3 regions of the Brevibacillus ruminantium genome follow, and region 2 is predicted to be linked to each of the others. Evidence: a T-box and tRNA genes for the amino acid it is inferred to sense, from the RefSeq annotation. Region 2 holds a T-box; the other regions hold tRNA genes.
The links. A T-box is a leader RNA that pairs with one kind of tRNA and senses whether it is charged. The one in region 2 lies ahead of trpS (tryptophan--tRNA ligase), so its partner is inferred to be a tRNA-Trp.
Positions count from the first base shown of each region.

Region 1: it has a tRNA-Trp gene. The T-box ahead of trpS (tryptophan--tRNA ligase) is inferred to sense a tRNA for this amino acid. The anticodon was not compared.
Region 3: it has a tRNA-Trp gene. The T-box ahead of trpS (tryptophan--tRNA ligase) is inferred to sense a tRNA for this amino acid. The anticodon was not compared.

Region 1 covers NZ_CP098755.1:4,394,326-4,404,119, forward strand. Annotated here, with positions in the region: gene NDK47_RS21565 (MFS transporter) at 1-177, shown strand, start outside; gene NDK47_RS21570 (amidase domain-containing protein) at 316-1,350, opposite strand; gene NDK47_RS21575 (methylated-DNA--[protein]-cysteine S-methyltransferase) at 1,476-2,003, opposite strand; gene queG (tRNA epoxyqueuosine(34) reductase QueG) at 2,145-3,314, opposite strand; gene rnhA (ribonuclease HI) at 3,311-3,745, opposite strand; gene NDK47_RS21590 (B3/B4 domain-containing protein) at 3,895-4,569, shown strand; gene NDK47_RS21595 (purine/pyrimidine permease) at 4,650-5,975, opposite strand; gene NDK47_RS21600 (hypothetical protein) at 6,223-6,540, opposite strand; gene NDK47_RS21605 (DUF4850 domain-containing protein) at 6,537-7,565, opposite strand; tRNA gene NDK47_RS21610 (tRNA-Leu) at 7,685-7,767, opposite strand; tRNA gene NDK47_RS21615 (tRNA-Cys) at 7,777-7,850, opposite strand; tRNA gene NDK47_RS21620 (tRNA-Gly) at 7,933-8,008, opposite strand; tRNA gene NDK47_RS21625 (tRNA-Gln) at 8,013-8,087, opposite strand; tRNA gene NDK47_RS21630 (tRNA-His) at 8,103-8,178, opposite strand; tRNA gene NDK47_RS21635 (tRNA-Trp) at 8,185-8,258, opposite strand; tRNA gene NDK47_RS21640 (tRNA-Phe) at 8,262-8,337, opposite strand; tRNA gene NDK47_RS21645 (tRNA-Asp) at 8,537-8,613, opposite strand; tRNA gene NDK47_RS21650 (tRNA-Met) at 8,689-8,765, opposite strand; tRNA gene NDK47_RS21655 (tRNA-Val) at 8,850-8,925, opposite strand; tRNA gene NDK47_RS21660 (tRNA-Glu) at 9,010-9,086, opposite strand; tRNA gene NDK47_RS21665 (tRNA-Ser) at 9,092-9,184, opposite strand; tRNA gene NDK47_RS21670 (tRNA-Asn) at 9,188-9,263, opposite strand; rRNA gene NDK47_RS21675 (23S ribosomal RNA) at 9,384-9,794, opposite strand, start outside.
Region 2 covers NZ_CP098755.1:4,134,859-4,144,652, reverse strand. Annotated here, with positions in the region: gene NDK47_RS20435 (DUF8508 domain-containing protein) at 1-1,111, shown strand, start outside; gene NDK47_RS20430 (helix-turn-helix domain-containing protein) at 1,390-2,208, shown strand; gene NDK47_RS20425 (glycoside hydrolase family 18 protein) at 2,289-3,998, opposite strand; gene trpS (tryptophan--tRNA ligase) at 4,295-5,281, opposite strand; T-box leader at 5,340-5,607, opposite strand; gene NDK47_RS20415 (helix-turn-helix domain-containing protein) at 5,903-7,201, shown strand; gene NDK47_RS20410 (hypothetical protein) at 7,224-7,673, shown strand; gene NDK47_RS20405 (autorepressor SdpR family transcription factor) at 7,822-8,097, shown strand; gene NDK47_RS20400 (SdpI family protein) at 8,102-8,755, shown strand; gene NDK47_RS20395 (CPBP family intramembrane glutamic endopeptidase) at 8,745-9,542, shown strand; gene NDK47_RS20390 (Zn-dependent hydrolase) at 9,751-9,794, shown strand, end outside.
Region 3 covers NZ_CP098755.1:54,945-64,738, forward strand. Annotated here, with positions in the region: gene wrbA (NAD(P)H:quinone oxidoreductase) at 1-167, shown strand, start outside; gene NDK47_RS00285 (ring-cleaving dioxygenase) at 459-1,409, shown strand; gene NDK47_RS00290 (alpha/beta hydrolase) at 1,406-2,011, shown strand; gene NDK47_RS00295 (DinB family protein) at 2,019-2,504, opposite strand; gene NDK47_RS00300 (ISL3 family transposase) at 2,620-3,810, opposite strand; tRNA gene NDK47_RS00305 (tRNA-Ser) at 4,139-4,231, shown strand; tRNA gene NDK47_RS00310 (tRNA-Glu) at 4,239-4,315, shown strand; tRNA gene NDK47_RS00315 (tRNA-Val) at 4,400-4,475, shown strand; tRNA gene NDK47_RS00320 (tRNA-Met) at 4,559-4,635, shown strand; tRNA gene NDK47_RS00325 (tRNA-Asp) at 4,736-4,812, shown strand; tRNA gene NDK47_RS00330 (tRNA-Phe) at 4,877-4,949, shown strand; tRNA gene NDK47_RS00335 (tRNA-Thr) at 4,968-5,043, shown strand; tRNA gene NDK47_RS00340 (tRNA-Tyr) at 5,054-5,138, shown strand; tRNA gene NDK47_RS00345 (tRNA-Lys) at 5,146-5,221, shown strand; tRNA gene NDK47_RS00350 (tRNA-Leu) at 5,240-5,326, shown strand; tRNA gene NDK47_RS00355 (tRNA-Gly) at 5,402-5,477, shown strand; tRNA gene NDK47_RS00360 (tRNA-Arg) at 5,543-5,619, shown strand; tRNA gene NDK47_RS00365 (tRNA-Pro) at 5,698-5,774, shown strand; tRNA gene NDK47_RS00370 (tRNA-Leu) at 5,790-5,872, shown strand; tRNA gene NDK47_RS00375 (tRNA-Gly) at 5,878-5,951, shown strand; tRNA gene NDK47_RS00380 (tRNA-Ser) at 5,993-6,081, shown strand; tRNA gene NDK47_RS00385 (tRNA-Met) at 6,105-6,181, shown strand; tRNA gene NDK47_RS00390 (tRNA-Trp) at 6,183-6,256, shown strand; tRNA gene NDK47_RS00395 (tRNA-His) at 6,285-6,360, shown strand; tRNA gene NDK47_RS00400 (tRNA-Arg) at 6,368-6,442, shown strand; tRNA gene NDK47_RS00405 (tRNA-Leu) at 6,452-6,536, shown strand; rRNA gene NDK47_RS00410 (16S ribosomal RNA) at 6,907-8,442, shown strand; rRNA gene rrf (5S ribosomal RNA) at 8,632-8,748, shown strand; rRNA gene NDK47_RS00420 (23S ribosomal RNA) at 8,900-9,794, shown strand, end outside.

The DNA.
Region 1 (9,794 bases), 260 kb from region 2:
GCAGCAGGGGCGGGAATCGGCGGGCTCGCCGTGGATCAGGTATCCTTGTCATCCATCCCGTGGTTCGGGACAATCGGTGTGGCAATAGCAGTCGCGGCCTCCTTATTATTATTTTCATGGATAAGACAAGAGGTCAGAAAAGAAGGCATGCCGCAAGAACATGCTTTGTCAGATTGATTCAGGTGCTTGATGGAGATTCCAAAATAAAAAAGGCCTCCCGTAAGGTGATACGCTCCCCGTACAGTAGACAGTTTACTGATAAAAAAATGTTGCTGTGTGGGGAGCAGTTCACAGAAGGCCTGAATCACCGGAGAATTATGTCCCCCGGATGCGGAAAAACGCATAGCGAATGTCGGGGGTGTAGGCGGTAGAATCCCTATACTCCCAATAACGCATCCGGCTGTTTGTTGTATTTGCGTTCACGAGCGGCACCTGGCCCTCATCCTTGGCAACGACGATGGTGTTATGCTGAAAGCGTCCGTCCCCGTTAAAATCATAGCAGATGATATCGCCAGGCTCCAATTCCTCGACTGAAGATACCTGCACGGCACGGAGCGGAGGGCCTCCTGACTTCAACAACAGGTACAGGCTGTGCGCAACCGACCAACTAAAGCTCCAATTTGCTTCCGTCCCGTTCCCCCGCATCCACCAGCCCCTGCCTTTTTCCTTTGAAAAAAGCATCGGGATTCCTCCCGCATGCAGGCATTGTGAGATATAGTTCGTACAATTATCCGTGAAATGGGGGTAGGCCGGATTGGCCGTATTCCAATAGCGTTCGGCATAGGCAATTGCCCGTTCGGGATCATACCCTCCCGCTCCATGCACAATCAAAGTAGGGTAAACAAGCCTCTCTTCTTCTCCTTCTTTTTCTGCTTCCGCTGTTGCTTGCGGAGGCTGCTCATCCTGCATAGGCGAGGCAGCACCACCATCTCCCCCTTGTTCCTCCATACTTTCCACCGTCCAGCCGTCCTCTTTGCGAGCCAACACAACCCGCATGAGTCTCTTCGCTTCCTCCATTCCTTTCTTTCCATTCAAGTCATACCAGTACTGCAAATGCCAAACGACACAGACTTGCACTTCTCTTTTTTGCTCCAGCCAATACAAAGGTTTGGCCCATCCTCGAACGGCCAGGGTGGTTGCTCCTCGTTGCTGAAGCTGTTCCTCCCATCGCTGCCACTGCTCCCAAATCTGCGGCTTCTGCTCCCGCCCCTCCTTCCAAAACGGCCAGATGCGTTCATAGCCCTGATCAACAACAAAACGGTGCACATCATCAAAGTAATCCTTCAGAAATTGCTGCCATTCCAGGTGGCTCACCGATTCAGTAGAATCGTAATCGTACCTGTCGACCATTCATTCATCCTCCTTCCCCCCTGCATGTCCTGCCATATCCCAACATTCTGGAATACTACCCATGCTGATAAAATATGACCAGTTCCTCAGATTCAGAAGGAAAAGACAGCAAAAAAGCTACCCACCTAACGGCGGATAGCTTCCACAGATTTCGGGACAGAGGAAGCGGTGCCTCCCCCTTCCAGGGCCAACAGTTTTTCTTTAATGGAGAGCCCGCCGCCATAACCGACCAGGGCACCATTCGAGCCAATGACCCGGTGACAAGGAACGATTACGGGAATCGGATTGCGGTTATTTGCACCGCCAATCGCCCGTACCGCTTTCGCTTGCCCGATTGCTTGGGCGATATCTTTATACGATTTTGTCTCTCCAAAGGGAATTCGCGTCAATTCATTCCAAACAGCCTTCTGAAAGGCGGTCCCATACAAAACAACAGGAACATCAAATTTTGTCCGTTTTCCGGAAAAATACTCCTCCAGTTCGGTTTGCGCTTGTTGATTGATGACCTCATTTTGTTCGACGACAGCACCCAGAAACATCTTCCTCGCCCATCGCTGCAGATCGGGCAAGCCCTGCTCCTCATTTCCAAAGCCGAGATAGCACAAGCCTTCTTTGGTAGAAGCCAACAGTAACGGTCCAATCGGTGAATTCATGGTGGTATAGCCAATCACTTGTCCCACGTAAGCATTCCTCCCTACCCGTTTTTTCCTCTCCCAACCAACTTGTTGTGCCAACAGGTACCAGGCAAAGCAGGTTCCGCATTTGCCCACTGCACTGTGTTTCCTTGTCCCGTTTTAATTGCTGCTTTTTGAGAGTTTGTTTTCTTCGAGCAGCTCCAATCCTCTTCTCACTTCAGAGAGAACCTCACCAGATGCCTCCTTCTCCAATGCTTGAAGAAGTGCGTCCTTTGCTTCATTTCCTCCGATTTTGCCAAGCGCCCACGCCGCTGTTCCCCTGATGACTTCACGCGGATCGTTCTCCAGGAGCTGGATCAGATCAGGAACTGCTGAGCGGTCACGAAAATGGGCAAGCGCGAGAATGGCATTGCGTTGGATCGGCTTTTTCCCTCTCCAGGAGGAAGAAGAAAGTCCAAATTTTTGTTTAAACTCTTTATTGCTCATCGTCAGCAGAGGCCGCAAGAGTGGTTTGGCGATTTCCGGGTCAGGCTGGAACTCCTCGTGATGAGAGAAGTGCTTACCCCGATTTTTTGGACAAACCGTCTGGCACGTATCACAGCCATACAGGCGATTGCCGATCTTGGCTCGATACTGCTCGGGAATAAAGTCTTTTACCTGGGTTAAAAAGGCTACGCATTTCTGTGAGTCAAGCTGCCCGCCTTGGACGAGAGCACCTGTGGGGCACGCATCTACACAGATATTGCAATCTCCACAGCCTTCTTCAACCGGTGTATCTGGAGGCAAGGGAAGATTGGTAACCATCTCCCCCAGGTACACCCACGAGCCAAACTCGGGAGTAATTAGCGCACAATTTTTCCCGACCCAGCCCAAACCTGCTCTTTCTGCCACAGCCCGATCAGACAACGATCCCGTATCGACCATCGACTCTACCTGTGCATGCGGCTCCAGTTGGCGGATAAAGCTGGCCAGCTTGTCCAGCTTCTCCCTGAGGACGTGGTGATAATCCGTCCCCCACGCAGCCCTGCACATGATTCCACGATAAGCCCCTGGCTCTGACTTCGGCGGATTTGTGAGCTTCGCTGGATAAGCAAGGGCAATTGAGATCAGCGAACGCGCCCCCTCCAAACTGAGAGAAGGATCGGTTCGTTTGTCCAAATCAGGCTCCTCAAAACCGGATTCATACCCTTTTTCGCGATGCTCGAGCAGACGTTGTTTTAACGTGAGAAAGGGATCAGCACTGGAGAAGCCGATCTTGTCGATGCCTATTTCTTCTGCGTAACGGATGATGGCCTGCTTGGTTTGCTCCCAATAGCCTTGGTGATTCACAGCGTCTTGATCGCTCCCGTCGCCAGTTCGTCACAGCGGTTGTTCCATACATTGTCTGCATGGCCCTTCACCTTTACGTACTGAACTGTATGGATCTCCATCAGCCGGAGCAGTTCTTTCCACAGATCCTGATTTTCCACCGGTTGATTTTTGCTGTTTTTCCATCCGTTCCGCAGCCAGCCTTTGTACCAGCCCTGTTGGAAACAGTTCACCAGGTAGGCGCTGTCACTGTACAATGTTACCTTGCAAGGCTCCTTCAGCACAGATAATGCTTCAATCGCGGCCTTCAGCTCCATGCGGTTGTTGGTGGTTTCCCTTTCGGCGCCGGACATTTCTTTTTTATGTTCACCGTACATCAGCACAGCTCCCCAGCCACCCGGGCCTGGATTGCCGGAGCATGCTCCGTCGGTATAGATCGTTACTTCACGCATGATCAAGGAATCCCTCCTGTCTACTCTTATTGTATCGAAGGATAGTCGCGATCACAAAAATAATTTGTTATACTACCCAAAAATGATGTCAGATGAGTATGTCAAAAGGTAATACACTTTTTCACATACTCGAGAAGGAGTGACCTACTATGACGGTAAGAATATCCCCGGAGCTGGCCGAAATCCTTCCCTCGTTTGCTCTGGGAGTGCTGCGCTACACGGACGTGACTGTGAGCCCCTCTCCCAAAATGCTTCAGGGGCGGATCAATTTGTTCGTGGAATCCCTTCGTTTGGAGCACGAGCTATCCCGCATCAACGAGATCGAGGGCGTGACACAGTGGCGTTCGGGTTTTAAACGTCTGGGTATCGATCCGTCCCGTTATCGCCCATCTTCGGAAGCATTGCTACGCAGATTGCTTCAAGGCAACCCCTTTTTCTGGATCAACAGCGCTGTCGACGTAAACAATTTCCTTTCCGTTCTTCACGCACTGCCTTATGGCATCTATGACGAAGCAAAACTGGAAGGCGATGTCGTTTGTCGACTGGGACAAGCCTCCGACGTATATGAGGGACTAAACGGGCGGGACGTACATATGGAGGGAAAACTGGTGCTTGCGGATGAACTCGGCGCTTTTGGCAGTCCGATCGTCGACTCCAAGCGCACCCCTGTGGAAGAAGGCAGCACTTCTCTGATGCAAGTGATTTTCTTTCATGAACAGCTCACGCCCGAGCAGCAACAGGAAATCCTGGGATCGACTGCCCGCATGTTTACAGAAATCAACGGCGGTGAGGTTCGTTCCTCCATCATCGTTACTGCCCGCTGAATGGTTGTTTTGCCAGCGTGTTTACGCTCCACTTTACATGGATTTTGTTCAGCTTGCAACTGTATGAAAAAGACGGCTCGTCAGACTGACTGGCCGTCTTTTTTCGCATCCCCTTTTTGACGAAAAGCCACATGCTCAAGCAGCATGCAGACCATGACACCGAGCAGCAAACCATTCCCAAACAAAAAGCTGGCGAGTGACGGAAGCTGCTGCCATGCAGATGTGGGGACAAACATCACGCCAATCCCCGCCAAAATAGAGCTTCCTGCCACTGTAATGGCGCGGCTATCGAGCTGGACTGAAGCGATATCCTTCAACCCGAATCCGAGTAACTGGGTATAGGTGATAAACATGCCGGCATAGGCAACAGGCGTAGGCAACGCCGCCAAGAATTGAGAGACGGATGGCAAAAGACCAATGATCATCATTCCTCCCATCGCCAGCAGAAACGGCAGCCGCGCAGCCATTTTGGTCGTCTCGATCACGGCTGCTGCAATCGACAAAGGAATCATCCCGACCACGCCGGATAAACCGGACAGCATATGGGAGACCCCGGTAAATACCCCGCCCCGGTTGAACTGTTGCACGGTCGGAGGCGATTGTGTTGCTTTTCCCATTACATTCATACTGGTTACGAGATTGGTCAGCAACACAAATCCTGTCAACAGACTGGTCAAGACCACACCCCAGTCCCATTTCGGTGCCCCCCAGAAAAACAGAGTAGGCATCACGATAAACTGCTCGGTTGGCCGTACCGGCTCGGTCCAGCCCAAGACTGCAAACAAGGCCCAGCCTACCGACATGCCGAGCAACACAGCAAAGCTGGCCAACCGTTTGGTCCGTAAAAAGATCAGTACCAGTGCCACAATAACGACCGAAACAAGGGCAATCCCCGGATCAACCTGCTTGGCGTGTTGATAACCGATCCCCAGCATCCCGGTTACGAGGCTGCTGCACAAGGAGACGGCGAGCAGCACCATATAAGTACCGGAAACAAGCGGGGTAAACCAGCGTTGAATTTTTCCGATCCAGCCCAATAGACCAAACAGAAAAAACATAGCCCCGGCCAAAAGCAAGCCCAGCTGAAATGATTGCCCGATTTCTCGAGGCGCAATCCCCACACTCGTTCCAATTTGCGCAAGAATGATAAAAATTCCCCACCACAATCCAGCCGGTCCCTCAATCATGGGATAACGATGGCCGATCCAGACTTGCAGAAAAGAAGCAAGCCCGACGAAAAACATGGTTTGCTGCATCAACACACCGATCTCGTCCGGCGTCAGCCCGTAAATATCGCCAATCGCCAGCGGAACTGCCACACTACTGGAAACGGTGACAATCATCCACTGCAAGGCCGACAAGATGGTAATGCCAAATGGGGGTTTCTCCTGTAATCCATATCCCATTTTGTTCGACAACCTCTTTTCTCTTTCCTGACTTTTTCTTTTTGTGAACGCGAAAGGCAAATACCCCATATATGTTTTTTGGGAAAATAGAAAGCACGCCATCGATAGCGTGCGTTCTAAAAACTCCATCATATTGCCTTAGCGTCTGCATGATTTGCATCTGCAAAAGTCGGAATTGAATTAGCTCGGTGATGACTTTGCTATTTTATCATAAGTCCTTCCCGGAAATCATCCGTTGAAATGTATCCTACTCCTTCTTTTTGCTGTTCATGATAAAGAAGGCCCACCATACCAGGATGTACAAGTAACCGATCGAAGCATAGACGGACCAAATCGCCCCGTGTTGGATTTGCCTGAACAGATGCGCAAATTCGTTCAGCCCCTCTGCCCTTCCTATGCTGTTCAACAGACTGACGATCGGAACGGTAATGGCAAAAACAACGGCGAGGCTAGACGGTATCACGATCTTCCCCCGTATAAGGCAAACAATTGCTGTTCCCAGAGTAGCGAGCAACAGCAAGTAATAGATTGCCCAAAACCAGGCAGGAAAGGTTACTGTGCTCATTTCTTCAACGCTTCTCCTTCAGCCTGTTTTTGATGTTCAACGTACGTATTCCATTCTTTTCCGGCTGTCTGGGCAAATAAATGAAGCAGCGCCTCAAACGCCTTGGTATCGCCCGAGGGGTGGGTCACTTCCATTTTGAGAAAACGAATACTTCCCTGGTCATCGAGATAATGGGCGACACCTGATTTTATCATTCCCTCAGCAGAGGGAGCCAGATCGTATCTGACGGTAGTTGGAGCCACCATGACTCTCTTTGAAAAATCCATTTTTTTAAACGGAGCGAATCCGAGCTCATCTGCCCATTTTTCCCTTTCTGGGAAGTAGGTTCCGACATCCCCTATCGCACACCCCTGGCAACCGCCGGCGTTATCCCGGTATTCCAGTTTTTCCCCGGGGTTCTGCGGGTTTTTTAAAGAAATGGAGATGGAGCCGTTGGCACCGACACCTGCTGATTCCAATTCCCAATCACGGGGACCGATAAAAAATACACTTTGATCATGCATAAGATCCATCCAATAAGCTGCCATCTCATTCAGGCTCTCAGCAGGGATGGAAAGCGGCAGCACAGGGTAAGGCTTTACCGGTGACTCGGCAGGCAGTTCCATGTAGTCGAGATAAAATTCGGCGACGATGACTTTCAGCGGGATGGTGACTATTTTTTCTTCTGCTTTTCCCTGCAAGGAGACTTCGCCACTGGAAATCATCCGGGGCACTTTTTGAATTGCTGATGGGCTGCTCTTTTCCCCATCTCCTGCACTGGTGTTAGTTGATTGGGTTGATTCAGTTGTTCGGTTTGGACCCGTTGAGCTCTTAGTTATTTCAGAGATTCCGCTAACAGCTGTTTGCGTCCCTTTAGATGTGTTTGCCGTGACTATTCTGCTCTCGTCCTGAATCTGATTACCCATCGCTTTTGTTTGCAGTACCGGCGAACATCCGGTTACGATAAGAGCTAGCCAAGCCACAATCAGTATCGCTTTTGTTTTGCTATCGATCCTTGCTATTGGTTTAGGTACCCCATTCTTCAAGTTCGTCCTCCCCAATCTATTCATGCTTTGCTTATAATGGGTAGACGCATTTGTCATTCTTTTCGTTACCAAATACAGACAAATAAAAAAAGGAATCGTTCATCGATTCCTTTTTCTTATGGTGCCGGTAGAGGGACTTGAACCCCCACGGTTTCCCTCACGATTTTGAGTCGCGCGCGTCTGCCAATTCCGCCATACCGGCTCATTGCTTTGGAGGAGGCACCCGGATTTGAACCGGGGGTAAGGGTTTTGCAGACCCGTGCCTTACCACTTGGCTATGCCTCCGTATTTGGTTGTTGAGAAAGCGTTGCTTTCTGTCTGTCCCCGAGGGTGAACCCGGTACGGGTGAGAGACTGATTAATTTCAATGGAGCGGACGACGGGTCTCGAACCCGCGACCTTCGCCTTGGCAAGGCGACGCTCTACCAATTGAGCTACGTCCGCAAAATGGCTGGGGCACTAGGATTCGAACCTAGGCATGACGGAGTCAAAGTCCGTTGCCTTACCGCTTGGCTATGCCCCAAGGATAGGTTGGAAATGGGGCGATCGATGGGAATCGAACCCACGAGTGTCGGAGCCACAATCCGATGCGTTAACCACTTCGCCACGACCGCCACATATGGCAGGGGCAGTAGGAATCGAACCCACACCAAAGGTTTTGGAGACCTTCGTTCTACCTTTAAACTATGCCCCTCTATGGTGGCTCGGGACGGAATCGAACCGCCGACACGAGGATTTTCAGTCCTCTGCTCTACCGACTGAGCTACCGAGCCACATTTCAAAAAATAAGAAAAGGAGTAGAACCCGCTACTTCTTTGTGAAATGGCGGAGCTGACGGGACTCGCTTCCACTGGCGATTCTACCTCGAAAACCTTCTTGGCGAGCCAGATCTGCAGTACCCGAGCAATTCTTCATGAGTCTTCTGCAAGGGTGAACCCGTTTACGGGTGAGAGGCCCATGACTTCTTTGAAATGGCGGAGCTGACGGGACTCGAACCCGCGACCTCCGGTGTGACAGACCGGCGTGAACTCCAACTTCACCACAGCTCCATATTTAGTTGCGCCTAAGGGCAATTCCATCTTATTCGATCAAGCAGTAACTCGACATTGTTCAAGTAGATGATTTGGTTGCGGGAGCAGGATTTGAACCTGCGACCTTCGGGTTATGAGCCCGACGAGCTGCCAGACTGCTCCATCCCGCGACGATATGATATTCTACTTCCTGGTCTTTCTTCGAGGGTGAACCGGTACGGTGAGATCCCGTGTCGAAAGCTTCGAAGAAAGAGTGGTGGAGGCTGACGGGATCGAACCGCCGACCCTCTGCTTGTAAGGCAGATGCTCTCCCAGCTGAGCTAAGCCTCCAGATACCCCTCAACATTCGTTTTAGGGTCCCTGCAAAGTACCCGGTGCTGCTACAAAGCATTCACTTCACTTTGTGGGGTAGTATGGTGACCCGTAGGGGATTCGAACCCCTGTATGACAGCGTGAAAGGCTGCTGTGTTAAACCGCTTCACCAACGGGCCAAATATGGCGGATGGAGTGGGATTTGAACCCACGAGACGAGTCATCCCCGTCTACACGATTTCCAATCGTGCTCCTTCGGCCTCTCGGACATCCATCCACATGGCTCCTCGGGAGGGACTCGAACCCCCGACCGATCGGTTAACAGCCGATTGCTCTACCAACTGAGCTACCGAGGAATATTCAGGAAGGGGCGCTGACCAAAATCGCCAACGTTCTTGTTCAACGTCGGCACTGGCACAGCATTTGTGCGGTTTCGCACCTTCAAAACTGGATATACATGATTGCTAAAGGGTTTTGTGGATAAGTCCTCGACCGATTAGTATTCGTCAGCTCCACACGTTGCCGCGCTTCCACACCGAACCTATCAACCTCATCGTCTATGAGGGGTCTTACCAGCTTGCGCTGTGGGAAGTCTCATCTTGGAGGGGGCTTCACGCTTAGATGCTTTCAGCGCTTATCCCTTCCGCACATAGCTACCCAGCTGTGCCACTGGCGTGACAACTGGTGCACCAGCGGTGCGTCCATCCCGGTCCTCTCGTACTAAGGACAGCTCTCCTCAAACTTCCTGCGCCCGCGACAGATAGGGACCGAACTGTCTCACGACGTTCTGAACCCAGCTCGCGTACCGCTTTAATGGGCGAACAGCCCAACCCTTGGGACCTACTTCAGCCCCAGGATGCGATGAGCCGACATCGAGGTGCCAAACC
Region 2 (9,794 bases):
GATTACGGATTTTCTCAAGGATGTATTTGAACCTGCGATCCGTTCAACAGACCTGACAGATCGGGTAGCCGGTCGACAGGCGTTAGTCGCTCTGGACGATTTGCTGAAAACGGCTGTACTTCCGCTTGATGTAGGAGAAAGGACGAGGGAGCTGGCAGCAGAACTATCGTCCGTAGCCGAAACATTGCTGGCAGCAGGCGGTACGCTCCATGTAGAGCGCGGCGATCTGATTCGGGTGACCGACCCGCAGGCAGAGATTGTGCTCTCCGTGCTGGGAGCGTTGGCGGAGGCGTTGGAAGAGCACGCAGGGCAGGTCTGGTTTGAACCGACGCTGTCCATCCGGGTAAAGGATGCCGGTGATCAGGCGGCAGAGGCAGCCGTCACACTTTCCGCAGAAGTGATGTCGCGTTTGGCTGACAGCAAGGCCGCAGTCAAGGCAGAGTGGTCCAGCGGGGCCTGGGTGCTGCTGTCCGAAGAGGTGATCAACCGATATGGGGACGAAGAGCTGGGGATCACGCTGGAGTCGGTTGACTCCCCGGAGAGTGCAAGCAATGTGAAGCCCGCAAGCGGCGTGTATGAGTGGGTGCTGCTCGTTGACGGCAAGCGCGTACAAAGCATGGACAATGGAGAAGCATTGCTCGGTATCCCTGTAGAGGCGGATGCAACCCGAAATCTGAATGTGTTTACGTATAGTGGGAATAAATGGGAGAAACTGACGGATAAGAAGGGCAATCCGGTTCGTATTACTTGGACGAAGAATACCGCTGTATTTTCCACGGCCCACACCGGCTTCCTCGTGATCGGTGAAGAAAAGCAACAAGAGGAAACGCCGAAGGTGCGTACGCTGATCTTCAATGAAAATCATTTCATGCTGAAACCGGGAGAGGAAGCGCAAATCCAGGTGACGGCCAATCTGGGCAATGGCGGAAAAGTGGATGTGACGCACGACGATGAAATCCGCTATGAATCAGCCGATCCTGAGCTTGTCTCGGTCAGTCCCACAGGCGAGATACGCGTCTCGGACACCGCGAAAGAGAAGGATCGGACGCAGATTGCGATTTCCTACGGAGGCAAAACGGCTACGATAAAGGTTACGGTGAAAAAGAGATAGAATCTGGATAGGGTGTTAGCAAGAGAGGGTGTCCCCATGTCTCATTGAGACGGAAGGACACCCTCTTTGATGAAAGATTGCCCGTTTCAGGTTGTTCGCATTTCCTGTAAAATAAAAATTGGAAAAAGTACGAACACGAGCAGGATGTCCGGGTGGACAGACCCTGCATGAAGAACATAGATCGTCTTTCCAGCCGTACAGCGCAACAAAGTACGCCGGGATAGGTACGCCGGGAAAGGCGCAGGATCGAAAATGGGAATGAAGGGAGCGAAGATGGAGTGACAGATACCCAGAACCAATCGCGCACAGAGACTGTGACGCATGTCATTGGCGCGATGAAAAAGGATATGGAGAATTCATCGTTTACGCTGAATGTCCTGGCAAAAATCGCCATGTACAGTCCGTTTCACTTCAACCGGATGTTCCAATCCGTCACAGGTGTCACGGCACGCCAGTTCTTGGCTGCCCTGCGCCTGGATCGCGCCAAGGAGTATCTGGCCACCAGCGACCTGCCGATTACCGAGATCGGGCAGCAGGTCGGGTACAACAGCTATGGAACGTTTTCCACCCGTTTTGCCAAACTGGTGGGTCTCTCCCCGCAACAGTTTCGTCAGCAGGTCGATTTGTGCAAAGAACGCATGCGAGCTTATTACGAGAGGAAGCGGGACCACGCGCCTCTCCCAGCTGTGTATGCAGGTCTGAGTGGAACGGTAGCAGCCCCGGAAAATTTCGAGGGCCCCATCTGCATCGGTTTGTTCACCAAGCCGATCCCGATGGGGCCACCTGTCGCCTGTACGATGGTGTTTCAATCCGGTTCCTTCTGGATCCCGCCTGTACCTGATGGGACCTACTATCTGCTCTCAGCGGCATTTACCTGGGATGACCCGCTGATGGAATATTTCCTCCCTCGCAACAACTTGCGGGGAAAGGCAGCGGGGGCCATTTGCATCAAGGAAGGGCAGACACTCGGAGAAACCGATATTGTTCTGCGTCCGCCCCGCGTCTATGATCCTCCCATCCACATTTCTTTGCCGCTGCTGATTCATCAGTTTTTGAACAAAGCCGAGGGCCTTGAACAGAAGGGAAACGGTACGTAATCCCAAATTCGAGAGGCGCCGGAGGGATGAAGCCAGAGAGATGATGCCGAGGGGATGAATCGCCCCGTGAAGGTGTCGTCTTACTCTTTGGCCCGCTTCCAGTATTCATAGGCATGTACCGCATTGCCCCTGTAGGAAGGGTGATCTGCCAACAGCTCTGGCAGCAAGGAAAGCTGCCTGCGCATCTCTGCTTTTCCCTCCTCGTGAAAGGAGACGTAATCCCCTTCGCTGCTCTCTTTCATCTCTACAGCGATGATCGCCTTTTTCCCCAGTTCGTCGGCGAATCTCAGCTCGTCCTCCACGATGGCCGCAATCCCTCCTGGTCCGGCGGCTTGGTCGCGAAAAGCCATCAGCGTGATGTGGTCATGCTGGGCGATCATCCACTTGCTAAAAGAAGTGCCGGGATCATCAGGCACATCGAATCGGTCCAGCCAGACAGCAAGATCGCTGCTCGTCTGCAGTTGGCTGTCCTCTTTGGTCTCCCGGACAAATGCTTCGATATTCCCCATCCATTGACGCAGGACCCGATCCGGATCTTCGCGCCACGCCGGCAATACATAAGGCTCAATATCCAGATGAATGCCTCGAAACTGTTCGCTTGGCGAAGCATGCTTGTTGTAATTCTTTACGTAACGCACCAGCTTCAGCATCCGCTCCCGGTAAGCTTCCTGTGCCCATAACGGGTGACCGCCCATCGCATGGACCTCGATTCCTGCTGCCGTCGCTTTTCCGACCAGCTCCCGATAGACCTCGTAGGGCTGCTCCAGATCGAGCCTGACATACAAGAGGTTGATGCCCTCCAGCTTGGCAAAAGAGAGAATTTCATCCGCTTCCTGGACTGCGACATCCGCATGCCAGATGTAGGTACCCAGCAACGGCTCTTTGTCGGGTGGCGGCGGTGTCTGTGGCGATTCTGTTTGTCGAAGGTTTTGCCAATAGCGATAATCGTGGACGGCGATTCCCGCAAAGGAAGGATGGATGCGAAGTCTTTCGGCAGTCTGCTCCAGCACCCGGTTCATGACTTCTTCCCCCGCGCCATGAAAAGTGGTATGGGCCTCCCCCGGCATTTCTTTTGCATTGACCGCAATGACCACGGATTTGCCCAGCCGGTCAGCAATGCCCAGTTCGTTTTTGACCAGTGCCTCGATTCCGTTGCTGCCGTCCAAGCTGTTGCGGTAGGCCATCAAGGTAACATGGTCAAATGTCTCGATCATCCATTCGCTCACAGAGCGTTCAGGGTCGTTCGGGACGGGCGTATCATCCAGCCAGAATGCCAGATCTGCGCTCACTTCCAAATCCGCTTCCTCTTTGACCTGTTCCACAAAAACTTGCATGTTGGCAACCCATTGCTGCAAAACCTGCGTCTGATTACTGTCCCACGCCGGAAGAAGATACGGCTCGATATCGAGATGAATCCCAGCGATACGTTCATCCGGCTGTGCCTCTCTGTTGTAGCGATGGACCCAATCCACCAGCTCCATCATCCGTTCCCGATGCGCAGTCAATGCCCAGGCTGGATGGCCTCCCAGAGCGTGCACGTTGATCCCCGCTTTGCTGGCGGCTCTGAGAAAAGAGCGATAGTGGCTGAACGGCTTTTGTCTGTCGATGTGCAGATAGATGGTATTGATCCCGTTTTCCCGGGCAAATTGCAGAATCTCCTGTTGCTGGGTGGCGCTCATTTCGGCCTGCCAAATCCACGTCGCTTTTATGGTTTTCTCCGGAGAGGAAAAGCCGACAAGAATTCCTGCAGTCATACAGAGAAGCGTGAACAAGAATCGAGAGAGCTTCATTTTTTTGTTCCTCCATCAAAAAGTTGCGTATCCAGGCTTGTCCGACTTGTCTTGATAGGGGTGACGCCAAATTTTTTTCATCGTAGTACAGGTAGGCGATCCCTCACAAGCTCAGAAAAGCCTAGTTTCTTGTGAAAAAACACCCAACGTGATGAGAGAGGCAAAAAAACAGGGCCAACCCTCCCAGATGACGCCAGTGTCCTGCTGCGGCGCATCGGAAAAGAGGGCTAGCCCTGTGTAAAGAGAAGAGATATTTCGTTTTATGAAACCAAAAATGGGCTGATCAGCATGGTCGATTAGAGGCGGGCCATGCCCATCGCTGTTTCCACTTTGTGCAGCATTTCTCCCGCCACCTTGTTAGCCTTTTCAGCTCCGGCGGAGAGGATCTCATCCAGCTCGGGGGAGGAGAACAGCTCGTGAAAACGGTCCTGAATCGGTTTCAGCGTATCCACGACCACCTCGGCCAGATCGCTTTTGAAGGCGCCATAGCCTTTTCCTTCGTACATGGCCTCCAGCTCGGCAATGGTTTTGCCGGAGCAGAGAGAGTAGATGGTCAACAGGTTGGAAATCGCCGGTTTGTTTTCCTTGTCGAAGCGAATGGCATTGTCAGAGTCCGTTTGCGCCCGCTTCACCTTTTTCACGATCGTATCCGGATCATCCAGCATGGAGATGAAGCCTCCCTGGTTCGGGTCCGATTTGCTCATTTTTTTCGTGCCATCCTGCAGGGACATAATGCGCGCGCCCACTTCGGCGACGCGGACATCCGGGATGGTAAAGATTTCGCCGTACCGGTGGTTAAAGCGGGTTGCCAGATCGCGGGTCAGCTCCAGATGCTGCTTCTGATCCTCGCCGACCGGGACAAAATCGGTGTTGTACAGCAGGATGTCGGCCGCCATGAGCGGCGGGTAAGCCAACAGACCGCCAGGAACAGATTCGCCGCGTCCCGAGGATTTGTCTTTAAATTGGGTCATGCGCTCCAGCTCCCCGACGTATGAGGTGCAGAGCATGATCCAGCCGAGCTTGGCGTGGGCCGGGACTTCCGACTGGATAAACAGGGTTACCTTTTCAGGATCAAGCCCGACGGCCAAATAGAGCGCAGCCAATCGGCGGATGTTCTCCTTGAGCACAGCCGGTTCTTGCGGCACCGTGATCGCATGCTGATCGACAATGCAATAAAAACAGTTGAATTCATCCTGGAGCGGAACGAAATGCTTCATTGCTCCCAGATAGTTGCCCAGGGTGAGAATGCCGCTGGGCTGAATGCCGGAAAAAATGGTTTTCATAACTACATCGCTCTCCTTTCCAAATTGACAACGAAAATAAAAAAGGTCCACTCGTCCAAATAGGGACGAATGAACCGTGGTGCCACCCTTGTTATTCCACTACTGCCGTCACGGGCAGAGATAGAATCGCTCTCGTTTCCGCAAGTAAATCTACGGAAAGTCCTTTTGTAACGTGAGGACATGCACGCCAGGGCCTACTGCCGCACAGGGCGGGTTCGGGCTGGGGCTCGGAAGGCCATTCAACATCCATTTGACACTGATTTGCACCAACCATCAGCTCTCTGGGGTCTCCTGCGATGTTTACTCTTCTTCGTCAACGCCGTATTGTCATCCTTTGAAAAGTTATTTTACTCCCAACCGGAAAAGAAATCAACTGGTGATTGACAGAATGTTCCTGCCGGTATACAACCGAAAGTACAAAGGCGTTTTGTCGAGGGAGAAATTGAGGTAGAATTCTCTTCTATATGGAAATTTTCGTCTGGTAAAAGGAAAATCCTACAGTAACCAATGAAGCCGCAAAAACAGAAGCATATACGAAGCAAGTGCAAAGCAGGCGCTGATGCAGAAGTGGAATTGGAAACCGAAGAATTACCGCATGAAAGCATGAAAGAGGGAGCCTATTTGAAGCTGCGTTTGGGTTTATTGGGAGCGGATGATACGCTGGAGCTCATCCGTTCCGTTGTCTGCCACTATCCAGAAATTGAGCCGCTTCCCATCGTCTATCACGACGAGGAAGAGATTGTGAAGCTGTTGGAGCCGCATGTCGACGAAGCCCATATGTGGCTGTTTTCCGGCCAGGTACCGTATGCGATGGCGAAGGAATGGGGAAAAATCCAGAAGCCGATGGCCTATATCCCGCATACCGGTGCCAGCCTCTACCGGACTCTGCTGCATATCGTTCATGAGGAACAGCTCAAGATCAGCGAGCTTAGTTTTGATACGATCCCGCTGGAGGAGTTTGCCCAGATGCTGGAAGAGTCGGGGATAGCGAAGACTGCCATCTGGCTGAAATCATATGAGGGCGCGATTCGGGCAAGCGAGCTGGCTGACTTCCATGAACAGCTTTGGCGTGAGGGGAAGACGAGAGCGGCTGTTACCTGTCTGCGGACGGCAGAGCTGGAGTGCAAGCGCAGAGGCGTCCCTGTTTACCGCGTGCTACCGACGCGCGCCGGAATCGAATCCATCCTGAGCATGCTGCTGCGCACACATGAAATGCTCCTTTTCAAAGATTCGCAAATCGCCGTCCAGTTGATCGAGCTGGATTCGTTGACGGGAATGACTTCGGAAACGTTTTCTACAGATGAGCTGTATCAGCTGGAACAGGAGTCGACTGAAAGGCTGCAGCGCTATGCTAAACAAATACAGGGATCGTTGAAGACGACAGGACCGGGCCGTTATGTGATCTATACCACGCGTGGGATTTTGGGGGATTTCACAAAGGGCTTCACGACTGCTCCCCATTTCTCTGAACTGCTTGGCATCAAAGACGAGCTGGTCATCTCCGGCATCGGCATCGGCAAAACGGCCTATGAAGCGGAAATTCACGCCGGAACCGCTCTCTTGCATGCCAAAAGAAGCGGGCCAGGTGCCTGGATGGTCTTTTTTGATGACAAGCAGATTGCCGGGCCGCTTGGAAAAAGCGAGCAGATCACCTTCAGCGGCGCGTCTGATCAGTTGCAGGAGGTCAGCCGTCTGACATCCCTCAGTGTTCAAACTCTGAGCAAGCTGCAATCGATTTTGAAAAAGCGCGGCTCTTCGGAAATCAATGCCCATGAACTGGCGATGCATATGCAAATCCTGCCGCGCAGCGCCCGCCGTATTCTGATCGAACTGGAGTCGAAAGGGATCGCTCGGGTCGTCGGGGAAGACAATCCTCACCCGCGAGGCAGGCCGCGCAAGGTGTACCGGATCACGCTGTGAAAAAGACGAGGGGGGAAACAATGTGGGGAGAATGATGGATAGGAAACAATGGTATCGGTTACTCGGTTATTTTGGGTATTCGCTATTCTTTGGCTTCGTCTTACTGCTCTTGTTGGAAGTGCAAGGGATACTGAAAGAACAAGTGGGAATGACCTACCGGCCTTTGCCCCTTATTATGTTTTCATCGCTCATGCCGATTGCTCTCGGTATCCTGGCAGCGATTCCGGGATTTGTCCGTGTGTACAGGATGGCAGGGAAATGGGCCTATGACTGGATTCGCTGTCTGGCCATTGGCCTGCCTGCCTTTGTCGGTGCTTTTTATCTCGTGTTCTATTTTTCTGGTTCGCTCGGGGAGTTTTTGCCATTCAAAGAAGTGTTCTTGAAATCGGGGACTTTCTTAACACAGCTCAGTGGATTTATTCTAGGCTACACCTTGCTTCATTCTGTGGGAAAGAAGGAAAACGGTTCATAGGCACGCTAAGTGCGAGAGCAAGAGTATTTTTATAGATGGGCAAGGACCGCTGTTGACATCGCCATAAAAATGGCGTATTTTTTTCTTAGATAGTTAGATAATTGTCTAAATGTCTAAAAGAAGGGTTTTCAAAAAGGTCGTGATTTTTGTGAATGAGACGTTTAAAGCACTGGCTGACCCGACGCGACGCCAGATCATCCGGCTGTTGAAAGAAAAAGACATGACAGCGGGAGAGATCGCCGATCATTTTTCGATGACAAAGCCAAGCATCTCTCATCATTTGAACTCGTTAAAACAAGCGAAGCTGATTCTCGATGAGCGCCAGGGACAACATATCGTTTATTCGCTAAATACGACAGTCGTCCAGGATGTTATGGGCTGGTTTTTGGAAATCATGACTGAGAAAAAGCCTGGGAAGGAGTGAACATATGAATCGAATCATTGCATTAGTGATCTTGCTCGTACCGACTATACTGGGTATCTATGTGTACGACGATCTTCCAGAACAGTTGGCCATCCACTTCGGACCGAGTGGAGAACCTGACGGCTTTCAAAGCAAAGGGTCGTTTCTGGTCGTGTATTCGCTATTAGGCATCGCGATTGTAGGGGGACTTGAGTTCTTTCGCTTTATCGATCCGAAGAAGCAAAACTATGAGAAGTTTCTCAGAGCCTTCTCGATCATGCGCATCCTCATTGCGCTGATCTTGAGCGTCACTTTCTGCTTCCTACTGGTGTTCAATCTGGGGATCGAAACGATTGGTCCAGGCGTTTTTGCCAAGCTGCTGGTCGGCACGATGTGGGTGCTCATCGGCAATTACCTGCCTCAAGTACGAGATAACTACTTTATTGGGATACGCACACCGTGGACGCTGGCCAGTGAAGAAGTGTGGCGAAAAACACACCGCTTCTCGGGGCCGCTTTGGGTGATTGCCGGAATCGTGATGATCCTGATGGTCTTGGTCCCGATTACCCGGTCATCGACGTGGCCGATGTTTATCGTCCTGGGAATATCCGTCATCGTACCTACGATTTACTCCTATATCGTTTTTCGGAATATAGGGAGGACGAATCATGGAGCATAACCATGAGAACAAGAAAGGGCCAGCATTTGGAAAGTCCTATTTGATCCTTTTTGCTGCAGGTCTGGCCGGAATCATTGCGCTGGTTCCCATCTCTGTCAAACAGCTTCAAAATCTTCCCGGGTTGCCTGTGATGCCCTTTGGCATGCTCATCGTATTATCCATGCTGCAGCCGTTGATCCTTTTGGTGATTGCACTCGCTTTTGGCACCTGGATGGCTCCACGGGCCGGGCTTACCTCCCTGCTCATGAACAGAGCGACGCGAGGTGAGCCGATTTGGAGCCGCCTTCGTCCGCAATTGACTGCAGCCATCCTCGCGGGTATCGTGGCAGCTGTTCTCCTGCCTTTGCTCGATGCACTCTTTCAGCCCTGGCTGCCGGCCAGCCTGTCTCAAGAGGCGCCTCCCAGAGATCTCGTCTTCACCGTCAGTGCCATGCTGTATGGGGGGATTACAGAAGAATTGCTGCTGCGCTGGGGGATGATGTCTGTTTTGGCCTGGGTGGGCTGGCGTCTGTTCCAGCGGCACGAGGAGCGCCCGGGACGTTCGGTCATGGTGATCGCGATTCTGATTAGCGCCGTTCTGTTCGGCATTGGTCATCTGGGAGCTGTCGCGGTCCTGGCACCGCTCACGCCGGTTCTCATTCTCCGTACCATCCTGTTGAACGCCGTCGGGGGAATTATATTCGGCTGGCTGTTCTGGAAGCGCAGCCTGGAAGCGGCGATGATCGCCCATGCTACCGCCCATGTGGTCATGACGCTGATCGCTCAGATCCTCATCCTGTTTGTTTGATCTGCCTTTGCATTTTATCGTCAAGCCACACTTCTGCAAGGGAGACCGATTTAATTGATAGCAGATTCAGCCGGGAGCGCACCCGGCTGTTTTTTCATGTTTGATCTTTTCAAAATAACCCGACTATTATACAATTTGGGCACAACCGTAAATCAACCGTTAATCCATAGAAGAAACCAAATGACAGGGGAAGTTGAGGTGAAAACGTATGATCAATCCAGATAGGCTCTGGGAGCGGTTAATGCGTTTGGG
Region 3 (9,794 bases), 1.5 Mb from region 2:
CAGGCTATACAGACCCGGCAATCTTCGGAGCTGGCGGCAACCCGTACGGCACCAGCGTCACCGTTGACCAAAACGGAAACCTGGTGGAAGATGTCCAAAACGCGGTCAAACATCAAGCGAAGCGCACAGCGACCGTAGCCCAATGGGTGAAAAACGGTCTGAAATAATAGAGAAGAAAGGAAAAGGCGACAGTAACGGCTGGTTATTGCTTCGCCTTTCTTTATTTTGTGACCAGAACGAATTTGACCAATGTGGGCAGCAGAATGATCCTCTACGGGATTGACTATGGAAAAGAGAACGGTGGAAAAACGGATTCGTGTTGACAAAAGAAATCACAGTCGATACAATTATCTCAAATTAAAGATACTTGATTTCGAAACAAGATCGCCCAAGCAGATAAAGGGACGTACATTTTGAACGCAGACGAAGGACATCGTAATAATAAGGAGTGAGTGCTCATGAAGCTGCAAACGGCAGGAATTCATCACATTACCGCTTTTGTCGGGGATGCGCAGCAGAACGTAGATTTTTACGCAGGCATTCTCGGGCTGAGATTGGTTAAAAAGACCGTTAATTTCGATCAGCCCGATGTGTATCACCTGTATTTCGGAGACGAGCTGGGCCAGCCGGGAACGATCATCACCTTTTTCCCGTGGCCTCAAGGACAAAAAGGGAAAGTCGGAGGCGGACAGGTCGGCATTACGACATATGCCGTCCCGCCAGGTTCTTTGACGTTCTGGAGCGATCGTCTGACATCGTATGGAATTCCCTTTACGCAAACCACCCGTTTTTCAGAGACCTATCTGTCTTTTGAAGACCATGACGGCCTGCAACTGGAGATCGTGGAACGGGAAGCGGGGGCGAAAAGTACCTGGTCCTTCGCAGGTATTCCAAGAGACGAAGCCATTAAAGGCTTTGGAGGTGCCGTTCTGTACAGCGGTGCACCGGTGAAAACGGAAAACCTGCTGACTGGCTCGCTAGGTATGGAAAAAGTGGCTGAGCAAGACGGGTTTATCCGGTTCAAAACGCCCGCCGATCTGGGGAATATCATAGATTTGCGAAAAGACCCTGTACCGTTTGGAACCGAGGGAACGGGGACAGTCCATCACATCGCCTGGAGAACAAAAGATGACGCTGAGCAGCTTGAGTGGTTAGATCAACTCCAAAATCGCGGGTATCACCCGACGCCCGTTCAACCGCGGCAGTATTTTAATTCGATTTATTTCCGGGAAAGCGGCGGTATCCTGTTTGAAATCGCTACAGATCCGCCGGGCTTTGGACTCGATGAGGAACTGAACGCGTTGGGAGAAAAGCTGATGCTGCCCGAATGGTATGAGCCGTATCGCAGCCAGATCGAGCGCAACCTGGCTCCTATCCAAGTTCGCGTACCCGAGGTGAAAAAACCATGATCCACTTGTTTAAAAAGGGCGAGGATGCCAGTGCTCCCACTTTGGTTCTCTTTCATGGCACGGGAGGAACGGAGCAGGATTTGTTGCCGCTTGCTGAACTGATTTCCCCTGGCTCCTCTGTTTTGAGCGTACGGGGAAATGTGCTGGAGAACGGAATGCCCCGTTTCTTCCGCCGGCTTGCGGAAGGTGTCTTTGATGAAGTGGATTTGGTGGAAAGGACGAAGGAGTTAAAAGATTTTTTGGATGATTGCGTGGAGAAGTACCAGCTGGACAAAAACAATCTGGTTGCGGTCGGCTATTCAAATGGCGCAAACATCATCGGGAGTCTGCTCTTCCATTATGAAAATGTATTTCGAGCCGCCATCTTGCATCATCCGATGGTGCCTCTCCGAAACAAGGAGCTTCCGAACATGTCCCGTTTGGCCGTGTTTATCGGAGCCGGAGCGAATGATCCGATTTGTTCGCCCCAAGAGACAGATGAGCTGAAAATACTTTTGGCTTCTGCAGGTGCACAGGTAGAGGTGCACTGGGAACAGCGCGGACATCAATTAACAATGACCGAGGCTGAGGCAGCTGCCGAGTGGTTTCAAAATATCAAGTAAACGCAGGTTAATACAGATCAAACATGTTTACTTCGTGACCGAGCTGTTTAAGATACGTAAACAATTGCGCGCGATGATGCTGCGCGTGGGTGACAATCTCGATCAACCATTTTGCCTGAACCGTTCCGTGTTCCAGGTAAAATGGTTTTGTTTTCTTTTGCAGAAAATCCTCGTCTGACAATCCTTCCATGTACGCCTTTAGATCGTTCGTGCCGGTCACCATCTGTTCGATCAAGGCTTCCTGATCCGGAAGTTCAGCGATTTTTGCCTCCAGTTGGCGTATGTCTGCTTCCGTTTTTTCCTGAAGGATCAAAAGATCAACGGAGGGAACCGCGACCAGATGCTCGACCAGCTCTCTCAAGGTTCTCATTTGTTCAATGGGCCTGTACTCCCATTGATCGGATGGAATGCGACGGACCAATCCGGCAGTGGTTCGCACAATCAAGTCCAGTTCTTCGAAAAGCAAGGCTTTCATTTCATGGGTTGCGTTCATTTTGTGATCCTCCTACTCAATATTTGACAAAGCTTGTTTGCAGAATCAATCCGTATTTCTTATAGCTCTTCACCGTAAAACGTGCTTGATCTCCCTCTATCGCAGTTTTTCGTAGTTATGTAGCCGGTTTACACTCCAGTCTAATGCGAATCTTGAATCTCTCTAGATTGCGGTAGCCGTAGGCTCTTCGTTTGATCACCTTCACTTTGTTGTGTGTCCCTTCAATCTTGGCATTCGTTACCCGAAAGGAGAAATAATTCTGAATGGGCTCTCGCCACTGGACAATCGTTTTGGCAATGGAACGAACCGCAGGAGTCGGAGAATAGAGATGGTCGTCAATCCATTTCTGAAGTGCTTCCTCGCCTGCCTCTTGGGTTTGAACGGCATACACGGTTCTTATGTCTTGAAGCGCAAAGTAGAGTCGTTTGAGGTGTGGATCTTCTGCTAACCAATTCTTCAGTTCCTGAAGCTCTTCGGGCTTCAGCTTGTCAGGGATCGTATGGAGCAGGCGTTGCTCATGTCTGCCCCGACGATGTGTTCCACGAGCATGAGTGCGTTTTCGGGTAGCTTCCAACGCTTTCGAGAAAAGCTGGATCACGTGAAATTTATCTGCTACCACAAGGGTATGCTTCCAGACTTGGCGTACTGTTTCAGCCATTCCTGGAGCCAAATCCGTGACAACTACATGGGGAGCCTTACGAAAGGGCCATTGCTGCAGGGCGTTTCGTACCTGTTCACGTGAACGTCCTTCTGTGACTTGCCAGATATGACCGGTTTGAGCATCCATGAGGTTCACGCCGTACTTATGTCCTTTTTGCAACGCAAACTCATCCAGACAGACCACTTCAGGAGCTTCATGTTCTTTTGGTTGAGCAAGGCGTTGGGGGGCCAGTTGGTAGTACCAGCGTTCGAGTGTCGAGTAGGCCACACTCAATTGCTTGGCAACCGAGAGCAAATCCCGGCCGCGGCACATATCCACCGCCATCTCTTGAAAAGCAGAGGTGACCAATCCTCGAGGCGGGATACCGTTCCATTCCACTGTCCATGTAAGCCCACAACTCGCACAGCGCTGGCGATACACGGGAACGGATACCCAGACGGTCCCCCAAGAAGGAACGAAACGATGACGAAGAATACGCCGTCCAGGACGGGCATGGTTGGTACTGGCTCGGAGACAGATCGGACAAAGATAACAAGCAGAATTCGGTTCCAGAACAGCGATCCAATCCGTTTCCGTTGTTTTTTCCCAATGAGTGAGATGGAATGATGGAAGTCTGACAAAGTCTGTGCTAAAATCAAGGCACAACGCAGATTTCCTCCTTTTCAGTGGTTGTCTCGACAACTCCCACGATAGAGGAACATCTGCGTTTTTTCAATGTCTAGCACGGGTTATGGTGATGAATCTTTCTTATATTTTTTTGATTTTCCTTCTTGATTCAGGAGCCTAAAATCGCTATACTACACTTTGTCGAATTCGTTTACGCCAACTACATTCTTTAAGTTCGATTGAAAAAACTTTAAGAGTGATTGAAAAAAACTATTGATTTTTAACGGAAACCATGCTAGTATAGGAATTCCGTGAGGGGTTAACGGCTGGCTAGATGATTCGCCCGCCTTTTCCGGATTCTCAAGATGGATGGATGTCCGAGCGGCCGAAGGAGCACGATTGGAAATCGTGTAGACGGGGATGACTCGTCTCGTGGGTTCAAATCCCACTCCATCCGCCATAGATATGGCCCGTTGGTGAAGCGGTTTAACACAGCAGCCTTTCACGCTGTCATACAGGGGTTCGAATCCCCTATGGGTCACCATACTACCCCGCAAAGCAAAGTGAACGCCTTGTAGCAACATTAGGCACTTTGCGGGGGCCCCAAAACAACTGTTGAGGGGTATTTGGAGGCTTAGCTCAGCTGGGAGAGCATCTGCCTTACAAGCAGAGGGTCGGCGGTTCGATCCCGTCAGCCTCCACCATTCTTTCTTCGCAGCTTTCGATACGGGATCTCACGTAACGGTTCACCCTCGAAGAAAGACCAGGAAGCAGAGTATTATATCGTCGCGGGATGGAGCAGTCTGGCAGCTCGTCGGGCTCATAACCCGAAGGTCGCAGGTTCAAATCCTGCTCCCGCAACCAAATTTTCTGCTGAACAGCCTTGATATTACTTGATATTATATCTTGGCCCAGGTAGAATCAGAGTACCCGTCGGGTGCAAACGATTTTTTTATCGAAACATGGAGCTGTGGTGAAGTTGGAGTTCACGCCGGTCTGTCACACCGGAGGTCGCGGGTTCGAGTCCCGTCAGCTCCGCCATTTCTAAAGAAGTCATGGGCCTCTCACCCTTGATGACGCAGGGGTCGATGGCACCCAATAGCTTGGCTCGGTAGCTCAGTCGGTAGAGCAGAGGACTGAAAATCCTCGTGTCGGCGGTTCGATTCCGTCCCGAGCCACCTTTTCAAAAAAAATACGCCGGTGTAGCTCAATTGGTAGAGCACCTGACTTGTAATCAGGGGGTTGTGGGTTCAAGTCCTATCGCCGGCACCACCATATGACTGGGGAGATAGCGAAGTGGCTAAACGCGGCAGACTGTAAATCTGCTCCCTCTGGGTTCGGCGGTTCGAATCCGTCTCTCCCCACCAGTTGTATGAGCCATTAGCTCAGTTGGTAGAGCATCTGACTTTTAATCAGAGGGTCGAAGGTTCGAGTCCTTCATGGCTCACCAGTTTTTTAAAGGGAATATGCGGTCGTGGCGGAATTGGCAGACGCGCTAGATTCAGGTTCTAGTGGTGGCAACACCGTGGAGGTTCAAGTCCTCTCGACCGCACCATATTACCTCAAAAGGCAAAGAGAAAGCTTTGCAGTATAAAGGCACACCTTTTCAGGGAAATATATGAAACAGCATGCGGACGTAGCTCAATTGGTAGAGCGTCGCCTTGCCAAGGCGAAGGTCGCGGGTTCGAGACCCGTCGTCCGCTCCATTGAAGTTATTCAGTCTCTCACCCGTTCCGGGTTCACCCTCGGGGACAGACACCTTATCCATTATGTGCCCTTAGCTCAGCTGGATAGAGCGTTTGACTACGAATCAAAAGGTCGGGAGTTCGAATCTCTCAGGGCACGCCACTTTACCCCAAAAGTAAAGTGAAGCGTAATAGTGTAGACCGAATAGTATTCGGGGCCGCACTACAAAAAAGATAGTATCGGGAAGTAGCTCAGCTTGGTAGAGTACTTGGCTTGGGACCAAGGGGTCGCAGGTTCGAATCCTGTCTTCCCGACCATGTAATTTCATAGATGCCGGTATGGCGGAATTGGCAGACGCGCGCGACTCAAAATCGTGAGGGAAACCGTGGGGGTTCAAGTCCCTCTACCGGCACCATATTTGCGGGTGTAGTTCAATGGTAGAACTCCAGCCTTCCAAGCTGGTCGCGTGGGTTCGATTCCCATCACCCGCTCCATTTATATCTAATGGGCTTACAAAAAGCCTGTTTTCTATTGCGGAGGGATACCGAAGTGGTCATAACGGGGCGGTCTTGAAAACCGTTAGGGTGCAAGCCCACGGGGGTTCGAATCCCTCTCCCTCCGCCATTACTTTCTATAGCTTGATTTGTGGCGGCGTAGCTCAGCTGGCTAGAGCGTTCGGTTCATACCCGAAAGGTCGGGGGTTCGAGCCCCTCCACCGCTACCATAGGGGCATAGTTTAAAGGTAGAACGAAGGTCTCCAAAACCTTTGGTGTGGGTTCGATTCCTACTGCCCCTGCCAGACGAACTGAATAACTCTCATTTATATGGCGGTCGTGGCGAAGGGGTTAACGCACCGGATTGTGGCTCCGGCACTCGTGGGTTCAAGTCCCATCGATCGCCCCATGAATTTGAGCCTATAGCTCAGAGGATAGAGCACTGGTCTCCGGAACCAGGTGCCCAGGTTCGAGTCCTGGTAGGCTCGCCATTATGATTTGCGGTCGTGGTGGAATTGGCAGACACACCATCTTGAGGGGGTGGCGGGGCGACCCGTGCGAGTTCGAGTCTCGCCGACCGCACCAAATTTCCAACAAATTCATTTGACTGTAGTTAACGAGTTTGTTAGAATGAATTTCTGTCCTTAATGGACCCTTTCAAATAAGGGACTCTTCAAAAAGTAACAAGTGAACAGGCAGCAAAAAAAGGTTGACTTGTCCGCTGCGAAATGTTACGATGAAATTCCTGACTCAAAGTAGTCGGGCTGAAGGCCATGACAGGTTGCATTAAAAAAGTTTACAAGCACTAAAAAAGCTGTTGACTTTTAAAACGCAACATGATATACCGGAATGGTTGAAAAGAAATGCTCTTTGAAAACTGAACAGCGAAGCGTTTTAATAGTGAGTAAATCACAAGCCTAGCAAAATGTTTTGAAGCTAATGAATCAACTCAACTTTATTGGAGAGTTTGATCCTGGCTCAGGACGAACGCTGGCGGCGTGCCTAATACATGCAAGTCGAGCGAGTCCCTTCGGGGGCTAGCGGCGGACGGGTGAGTAACACGTAGGCAACCTGCCTGTAAGCTCGGGATAACATGGGGAAACTCATGCTAATACCGGATAGGATTCTCTCTCGCATGAGAGGGAATGGAAAGATGGCGCAAGCTATCACTTGCAGATGGGCCTGCGGCGCATTAGCTAGTTGGTGGGGTAACGGCCTACCAAGGCGACGATGCGTAGCCGACCTGAGAGGGTGACCGGCCACACTGGGACTGAGACACGGCCCAGACTCCTACGGGAGGCAGCAGTAGGGAATTTTCCACAATGGACGAAAGTCTGATGGAGCAACGCCGCGTGAACGATGAAGGTCTTCGGATTGTAAAGTTCTGTTGTCAGGGACGAATAAGTACCGTTCGAACAGGGCGGTACCTTGACGGTACCTGACGAGGAAGCCACGGCTAACTACGTGCCAGCAGCCGCGGTAATACGTAGGTGGCAAGCGTTGTCCGGAATTATTGGGCGTAAAGCGCGCGCAGGCGGCTATGTAAGTCTGGTGTTAAAGCCCGGGGCTCAACCCCGGTTCGCATCGGAAACTGTGTAGCTTGAGTGCAGAAGAGGAAAGCGGTATTCCACGTGTAGCGGTGAAATGCGTAGAGATGTGGAGGAACACCAGTGGCGAAGGCGGCTTTCTGGTCTGTAACTGACGCTGAGGCGCGAAAGCGTGGGGAGCAAACAGGATTAGATACCCTGGTAGTCCACGCCGTAAACGATGAGTGCTAGGTGTTGGGGGTTTCAATACCCTCAGTGCCGCAGCTAACGCAATAAGCACTCCGCCTGGGGAGTACGGTCGCAAGACTGAAACTCAAAGGAATTGACGGGGGCCCGCACAAGCGGTGGAGCATGTGGTTTAATTCGAAGCAACGCGAAGAACCTTACCAGGTCTTGACATCCCGCTGACCGTCCTAGAGATAGGGCTTCCCTTCGGGGCAGCGGTGACAGGTGGTGCATGGTTGTCGTCAGCTCGTGTCGTGAGATGTTGGGTTAAGTCCCGCAACGAGCGCAACCCTTATCTTTAGTTGCCAGCATTCAGTTGGGCACTCTAGAGAGACTGCCGTCGACAAGACGGAGGAAGGCGGGGATGACGTCAAATCATCATGCCCCTTATGACCTGGGCTACACACGTGCTACAATGGCTGGTACAACGGGATGCTAGCTCGCGAGAGTATGCCAATCTCTTAAAACCAGTCTCAGTTCGGATTGCAGGCTGCAACTCGCCTGCATGAAGTCGGAATCGCTAGTAATCGCGGATCAGCATGCCGCGGTGAATACGTTCCCGGGCCTTGTACACACCGCCCGTCACACCACGGGAGTTTGCAACACCCGAAGTCGGTGAGGTAACCGCAAGGAGCCAGCCGCCGAAGGTGGGGTAGATGACTGGGGTGAAGTCGTAACAAGGTATCCGTACCGGAAGGTGCGGATGGATCACCTCCTTTCTATGGAGATATCTGTTCTCTCCCTCGAGAGAGGCAGTATCAAATCGGCTAGGAAAAACGCCCGTTCGCTGTTCAGTTTTGAAGGATGCATTTCCTTCAAGTTCATAAGCATGGATGCCTTTTTATAAGGAGGTTCTGCTAAAAGCACCGACGTCCTGTCGGAACGCAGAACGACCCGCATCCTACGAGTCTGGCGATGATGGCGGAGGGGACACACCCGTTCCCATACCGAACACGGCCGTTAAGCCCTCCAGCGCCGATGGTACTTGTCCCGCAGGGGACCGGGAGAGTAGGACGTTGCCAGGCGGACGCAAAGGACCGTCTGCTAAAAGCACCTCGTCCTGAGGTAACGCAGACGCTAGCACATCCTGTGCGTCGTCGTTCTTTGAAAACTGGATAATGCATGTAATTGCTAAGGATATTTAAAGTGTAAGTACTATTAGTACGAACCAAATGTGGTTAAGTTACTAAGGGCACACGGTGGATGCCTTGGCGCTAGGAGCCGAAGAAGGACGCAGCGAACTGCGATAAGCCTCGGGGAGCGGTAAGCACGCTTTGATCCGGGGATCTCCGAATGGGGAAACCCACCATTCGTAATGGGATGGTATCCGTCACTGAATACATAGGTGGCGAGAAGGCAGACCCGGTGAACTGAAACATCTAAGTAGCCGGAGGAAGAGAAAACAATAGTGATTCCGTCAGTAGCGGCGAGCGAACGCGGAAGAGCCTAAACCGTCAGGTTTACCTGGCGGGGTTGTGGGGCGTCTCACATGGAGTTACAAAAGACGCGCGTAGGTGAACAGTTTGGGAAAGCTGACCATAGAGCGTGACAGTCGCGTAGCCCAAACGCGCGTCTCTCCGAGACCCACCCCGAGTAGCGCGGGACACGTGAAATCCCGTGTGAATCTGGCAGGACCATCTGCTAAGGCTAAATACTACCTAGCGACCGATAGTGAACCAGTACCGTGAGGGAAAGGTGAAAAGCACCCCGGGAGGGGAGTGAAATAGTACCTGAAACCGTGTGCTTACAAATAGTCGGAGCCCGATCTATGGGTGACGGCGTGCCTTTTGTAGAATGAACCGGCGAGTTACGGTAGCGTGCGAGGTTAAGTCGAAGAGACGGAGCCGCAGCGAAAGCGAGTCTGAATAGGGCGCAAGTACGTTGCCGTAGACCCGAAACCGTGTGATCTAGCCATGTCCAGGGTGAAGGTAGGGTAACACCTACTGGAGGCCCGAACCCACGCACGTTGAAAAGTGCGGGGATGAGGTGTGGCTAGCGGTGAAATTCCAATCGAACTCGGAGATAGCTGGTTCTCCCCGAAATAGCTTTAGGGCTAGCCTCGGAATTAGAG